Linked DNA regions of Luteolibacter sp. Y139. The protein of the gene in region 2 interacts with the protein of the main gene of each other region in a pairwise test. Links are inferred from orthologs where the notes say so. Each region holds a gene or a part of one and is shown on either strand. Other genes may lie near its edges.

What was found.
Region 1: the proteins of WKV53_RS03675 (region 2) and WKV53_RS04505 interact in binary tests that used the Escherichia coli proteins (3 or more experiments, as listed by UniProt). The link is inferred for Luteolibacter sp. Y139 from one-to-one orthologs.

The regions. Positions count from the first base shown.
Region 1 is NZ_JBBUKT010000001.1:1,078,786-1,081,895, forward strand. Bases 230-3,024 are described here. They hold WKV53_RS04505 (glutamate-5-semialdehyde dehydrogenase), read right to left. Parts: upstream 2,361-3,024; coding sequence 1,098-2,360; downstream 230-1,097. Other genes in these bases: WKV53_RS04500 (MFS transporter), read right to left, coding at 230-639; proB (glutamate 5-kinase), read right to left, coding at 2,442-3,024. In the rest of the region: more of WKV53_RS04500, read right to left, coding at 1-229; more of proB, read right to left, coding at 3,025-3,110. UniProt on the Escherichia coli protein: Catalyzes the NADPH-dependent reduction of L-glutamate 5-phosphate into L-glutamate 5-semialdehyde and phosphate. The product spontaneously undergoes cyclization to form 1-pyrroline-5-carboxylate.
Region 2 is NZ_JBBUKT010000001.1:868,573-871,852, forward strand. Bases 308-3,272 are described here. They hold WKV53_RS03675 (sulfate/molybdate ABC transporter ATP-binding protein), read right to left. Parts: upstream 2,318-3,272; coding sequence 1,298-2,317; downstream 308-1,297. Other genes in these bases: WKV53_RS03670 (HU family DNA-binding protein), read right to left, coding at 751-1,080; cysW (sulfate ABC transporter permease subunit CysW), read right to left, coding at 2,354-3,193; cysT (sulfate ABC transporter permease subunit CysT), read right to left, coding at 3,198-3,272. Also shown: WKV53_RS03660 (SDR family NAD(P)-dependent oxidoreductase), read left to right, coding at 1-293; more of cysT, read right to left, coding at 3,273-3,280. UniProt on the Escherichia coli protein: Part of the ABC transporter complex CysAWTP involved in sulfate/thiosulfate import. Responsible for energy coupling to the transport system.

The DNA.
Region 1 (3,110 bases), 210 kb from region 2 along the record:
TAGCAGGCTGAAGGCATCCAGCCCCAGCAGCGTTCGGAGCGAGCGCGAGTTCCCCATCGGCGGCGTGTTCGGCAGCGAAAACGCGATCGCGGCCCCGGCGAAACGCGTCACCGCCGCTGCATATCCGGCCCCCGGCGAACCCTCGAAGTGGAACACGAAACTGGTCAGCACCCCCGCCGCCATCCACCCCAGCGTGCCGCCCAGCCGCACCACCGGGAATTCCCGTTCACCGGAGCGCAAGTGCACCATCGAGATGCTTGCCAGCATACTCCACATCGGCGCCGCCACGATCGATGCGGACGCGAACAGGCCGAGGAAAAGGCAAGGTGAATTGAACCTCTCCAGCGCCGCGAAAGCCGCAGCAAGCAACACCCCGCTGACCATGCCGATCACCGCAAAGACCTTCTGCGCCGGATAGCGGTTGTCCGCCACCGACCCCACGATCAGCGGCGAGATCAGCGCGGCCAGCGGCGCCGCCATGAACGCATACGCCACCCACTCGCTGCCCAGCCCCCGCGACTTAAGGATATTCGACAGCGCCGGCGTGTAGTAGCCCGGCGACATCCCCAAGAAAAAGAACACCGTCCACAAGCCATGTATGACCGCGAAGGAGGTGCGGGAAGACGTGGGCGCGGACACGGCGCGACGCTAGCGGGCCGATGCCACTGTGCAAGAACGCCCCAGCTCGATTGCGGGACAATTTCCCCAAGGGATGATTCGCAGGCTATCTTGGGAAAATGACCCGTTTGCTAACGACGACGATGTCGGCGCGATTCAACATCCCTTTTTGCGAAACGGTAGGCGATTCCAATGACCATCCCAATCCCTCCAAACAACACGGAGGCAAACGGCCAAATTAACGGACCGCCCGTATCCCCAGAGATTGCAGCGGCGATGAACAACAATAGAGGGATAAGGCACCCCCCTACTCCGCAACCAACGGCCGGGGCAGAGTTGCCGGCTTTCGAACGCTCGCCGTCTGGAGGTCCGGTACCATTGCCTTCGCTTGGCTCGGATTCCGGCGGCTGATAGGGATTAATCATCTTTTGACTGCCGCGAAGCGTAGCCACCACTCTCGCCTGCCAGCAACCAAGCCCTTACAGCTTCCGCTGCCCGTTACCCCGCACCCGGTACTGATAGCTCGTCAGCTCGCGCAGACCCATCGGCCCGCGCGCGTGGAGCTTGTCGGTGGAAATCCCAATCTCCGCACCGAAGCCGAACTCCTCACCATCCGCGAGTCGGGTCGAGACATTGTGGAAGACACAGGCCGAGTCGCAGCCGGACAGGAAGGCGGTCGCCGCCGCATCATCGCCCGTCACGATGGTCTCGGTATGATGCGAGCCATGGGTATTGATGTGCTCGATCGCCTCTTCCAGTGAATCGACAATCTTCACGGACAGGATCAGATCGAGATACTCGGTACCCCAGTCTTCTTCCGTCGCGGGCACGGCATCGATGATCTGGCGGGTGCGCTCGCAGCCGCGGAGTTCGACGCCCTTTTCCACCAGCTCCTCCGCAATCGTGGGCAAGTGGCTCTGCGCAACGGCAGAATGAACCAGCAAAGTCTCCAGCGCGTTGCACACGCCAGTCTTCTGGACCTTAGAGTTGACGGTGAGCTTCACCGCCATGTCGAGGTCGGCAGCCTTGTCCACGAAGAGGTGGCAGATGCCGTCATAGTGCTTGATGACCGGCATCCGCGCCTGCGAGACCACGGTCTCGATCAACCCTTTGCCACCCCGCGGGATGATCAGATCCAGCCACTTGTCCATCTGGCACAACGCACTGACGCTGGAGCGGTCGGTGAAAGGAATGAGCTGGATCGCATGCGCGGGCAGGCCCGCATTCTCGCCACCGGCTTGCAAGGCATCGGCGATGGCGCGGTTGCTATGGATCGCCTCGGAACCACCGCGCAGGATGGTGGCGTTACCGGTCTTGAAGCACAGCACCGCCGCATCGCTCGTCACGTTCGGGCGGCTCTCATAAATGATCCCGATGGTGCCGATCGGCACGCGCACCTGCTGGAGGTGCATGCCATTCGGACGGGTGTATTTCTCCATCACCTGACCGACGGGATCGGGCAAGGCGATGACCTGGTCGATGCCATGCGCGATCGCTTCCACCTTCGCGGCGTCCAGCTTCAGGCGCTCCAGCATCGGCTTCGCGAGCCCCTTCGCTTCGCCCGCGGCAAGATCGAGGGCGTTGGCGGCGACAATCTCGGCCGTGCGCGCGCGCAATTCGGCGGCCATCGCCTTGAGAATCTCGTTCTTCTGCTCCGTCGTGAGTTGGGAAAGCTTGTACGAGGCCGCGCGCGCGTTGCGGGCCAGCGTTTCCACGGCGGAGAAGACTTCGGCGTCGGTCATGGGGTCGGACTAAAGGCAGGTGGGCCCGGAATGCAAAATTTGAAAGGCGGGAATCGTGCCGTCGTTGGCACTAAAGGCTTATTACTGGGCGTTCGCTGCGAAACGGGTCGAAACGCCCTTTTCCCCGGCGAGGATGGCAGCGAGCCGCTCCGGCTTGCGGCCGTGGGCGATGTGAACGGTGATCCCGGCATCGACGGAATTCTTCACCGCCTGCAGTTTCGAGGCCATTCCACCGATCGAAAAGCGGCCCCGCTCGTCCTTTGCGAAACCGAGCACCGCATTCACGTCCGGCACATCCTCGACGAGTTCATTCGTCTCCGGCGAAAGCAGTCCGTCCACCGAAGTGAGCAGCACCAGCGTCTTCGCGCCGAGCAGCGCGGCGACCTGCGAGGAAAGCATGTCATTGTCACCCACCCGGAGTTCTTCCACGGCCACCGAGTCGTTTTCGTTGATGATCGGCACGATGTTCGGCTCCGCGAGCAAGCGGTGCAGCGTGTCCGAGACATATTGCCGGCGCTCCGGCGTCTGGAGGTCCGCAGCCGTGAGCAGGACTTGGGCGACCGCCAGATTGAAATTCTGGAACAGCGACCCGTAGGTATGCATCAGCCGCGCCTGACCGACGGCCGCACAGGCCTGCTTGGTGGTCAAATCGCTCGGATAGCCGCCGAGCCCGAAAGCGGAAACACCCGCGCCGACCGCACCGGAACTGACCAGCAGACAGCGGTGCCCGCTCTCCACGAGCCCGGCGAT
Region 2 (3,280 bases):
TCAGCGCCTACGTCGCGGCCAAGGGCGGCCAGATTGGCTGGAGCCGCTCGATGGCCAACGAACTCGCGCCGCACGGCATCACCGTGAACACCGTCGCCCCCGGCTGGATCCCCGTGGAGCGCCACGACGACGTGCCGGAAAGCGACAAGGCCGGCTACCTCGCCACCGTCCCGATGGAACGCTGGGGAAAGCCCTCGGACATCGCCCACGCGGTCACCTTTTTCGCCTCCGAGGAAGCCTCTTTCCTCACCGGTCAGACGCTCGTCGTGAACGGCGGACGCACGCTCTGGTGAAGAACTTCGGTGCCCCGAAGAACATTGCGGATTTTCCCTTGCCAAAGGCCGGGCAGCCCCATAGTTCTTCGCCCCCCGCCGATACAAATGGGTAGGTGCCCGAGTGGCTAAAGGGGGCAGACTGTAAATCTGCTGGCTTACGCCTACGCTGGTTCGAATCCAGCCCTACCCACCATCCTCTCTCTGAGAGGATCATGCGTATCTCTTGCCCAAGTCGGACGAGGTCGCGGATGCCAGCACGATGCGCTTTTCCGTGCGGTTCTCCCTTTCCCGCATCAACTGCCCTCTCGCATCCACTGGCGAACGAGCAGGAGCATCGCTTTCCAGCAACTCCTGTTGGGGCCGACCTCCCGGCCGTACAACAAATTGGACGGGCTTCAACGAAGCCCGTCCATGAATTGATCTCAAAGAGATGCATGCCACGGGCCACGATCGTGGCCCATCGCCTTCAGGCTTCTCAGAGCACCATGTCCTTGAGCGCCTTGAGCGGGCGCACCTTGACGGCGGTGGAAGCAGGCTTGGCCTTGAACATGACTTCTTCCTTGGTGAAAGGATTGATGCCCTTGCGAGCCTTCACGGCAGGCTTCTTGACCGTCGAGATCTTCAGCAGGCCGGGAAGGACGAACTCACCCACGCCGCGCTTGTCGAGGTGGCCACCGATGATGGCACCGAGACCGTCGATCACCGAACCCACTTGCTTGCGGGTGAGACCGGTTTCAGCAGCGATCTGATCGAGGATTTGCGTCTTCGAGTACTTGTCTTTGATGGGAGCTTGCTTCTTAGCCATGCACGAGGCGTGAACGATCTTGCCCGTCGCGTCAAGGCTTTGAAGGACAGGAGCATACTCTAAGTGAGGTGCGGCGAATCCGTCTCCGTACAAGAAAAAAGAAGACTGCCATTTTTTAAAAAAACAAAGCCCATCCGCTTGCCATCAAGGCGCGGTAAAATGAGCAGCGCTCATACCTGTTTCCGTTTCACTTCCCCTAGCTCGCCGGGGAGCAGCTTCACGGCGAATGAGTGGTCGGATCTGCCTTCTGAGCCTTGGCCGAAGGCTTCGGCTCCGGGAAACGCAGGCCGACGATGTCGCCGTTCTCCAAGGCCATCTCATCGACCTGCTCGCGGGTCGCCCAGACTTCGATCTCACGGCGACTGCCGCTCTCGGGCACCACACTCAGCCGGGCGAAGGGACCGGCGACGAAAAGATGGCTGACCCGGCCGGCCACGCTCACGCCCTCTTCGGCGGCGAACTTCAGCTCGATCTCGTGCGGGCGGACATAGCGACCGTCATCGAGCTTGTTCACCTCGCCTAGAAACTCATAGACGAAAGAGGTACGAGGTTCATCGTAGATCCCCTGCGGCACGCCGGTCTGTTCGATACGGGCGTTCCGCATGACCACGACCTGGTCGGCGAGTTCCAGCGCTTCTTCCTGGTCGTGGGTGACAAACAGCGTCGTCAGTCCGATTTCATCGTGGAACTGGCGCAGCCAGCGGCGCAGATCCTTGCGCACCTGGGCATCAAGCGCGCCGAAGGGCTCATCAAGCAATAGCACCTTCGGCCGGATGGCCAATGCACGGGCAAGCGCGACGCGTTGGCGTTGACCACCGGAGAGCTCGTGCGGGCGACGCTTGTCGAGACCATCGAGCTTCACGAGGTGAAGCAGTTCCTTCACCCGCGAATCGATCTCGCTCTTCGCGGGACGCTTCGATCCGGGCAGCACGGTGAGGCCGAAAGCGATATTGTCCGCCACGGTCATGTGCTTGAAGAGCGCGTAGTGCTGGAAGACAAAACCGACGCCGCGCTTGCCCGCTGGCACGTCCGTCACGTCCTCGCCGTGGAAGAGCACGCGACCGCTGCCAGCGTCGGCGTATTCAAGTCCCGCAACGATGCGCAGCAAGGTCGTCTTGCCCGAACCCGAAGGGCCTAACAGGGCCGTCAACGAGCCGTCAGGAATTTCGAGCGAGACATCATCGAGCGCCGTGTAGCTACCGAAAGTCTTGTGGATGGACTGGATCGAGACGGACATGGGAAGAGGCGGAAAGCTGGAAGAGCGAAAAAAGGGTCAGTGCCTGCCTTTGGCGGAGTGACCGGTGAAATGTTCGACGGCGGTTTTCAGGCCCAGCGTGAGGAGGGCGAGCAACGCCAGCAACGCGGCACAGGCGAAGGCGGCGCTGAAGTGATACTCATTGTAGAGCACCTCCACGTGCAGCGGCAGCGTGTTGGTCTTGCCGCGGATGTGGCCGGAGACAACCGAGACCGCGCCGAATTCACCCATGGCGCGTGCGTTGCAAAGCAGCACACCATAGAGCAGACCCCACTTGATATTGGGCACGGTCACGCGACGGAAGATCTGCCAACCGGTCGCACCAAGCGTAACCGCGGCTTCTTCCTGATCGCTGCCCTGGCTTTCCATCAGCGGGATCAACTCGCGGGCGACGAAGGGAAAGGTGACGAACACCGTGGCGAGCACGATGCCCGGCAGGGCGAAGATGATCTGGATGTCGTTCTCCTGGAGGAACGGCCCGAACCAACCGCGCGCGCCGAACATCAGCACGAACACAAGACCCGCGATGACCGGCGACACCGCGAACGGCAAATCGATCAGCGCGAGCAGGAACGAGCGGCCCTTGAAGCGGAATTTGGTAATCAGCCATGCAGCGGATACACCGAAAACCGTATTGAGCGGCACGGCGATGAAGGCCGCAATCAGCGTGAGCTTGATGGCGGACAGCGCGGCATCGTCGGTGAGCGCTTTCACAAGCACATCCGCGCCACGGCGGAAGGCCTCGATGAACACCGCGGCCAGCGGCAGCAGCAGGAACAGCGAGAGGATGACGAAGGCGACGCCGATGAGCAGCCAGCGGACCGGGGCAGATTCAGTGGTGACGGAACGATAGGCCATCGGTTCAGCGGGTCTGCCAGTTCAGGCGACGTTGAAGAAGATTGATGAGGAAGAGCAGCCCGAAGGAAACAATCAGCATGCCGGACG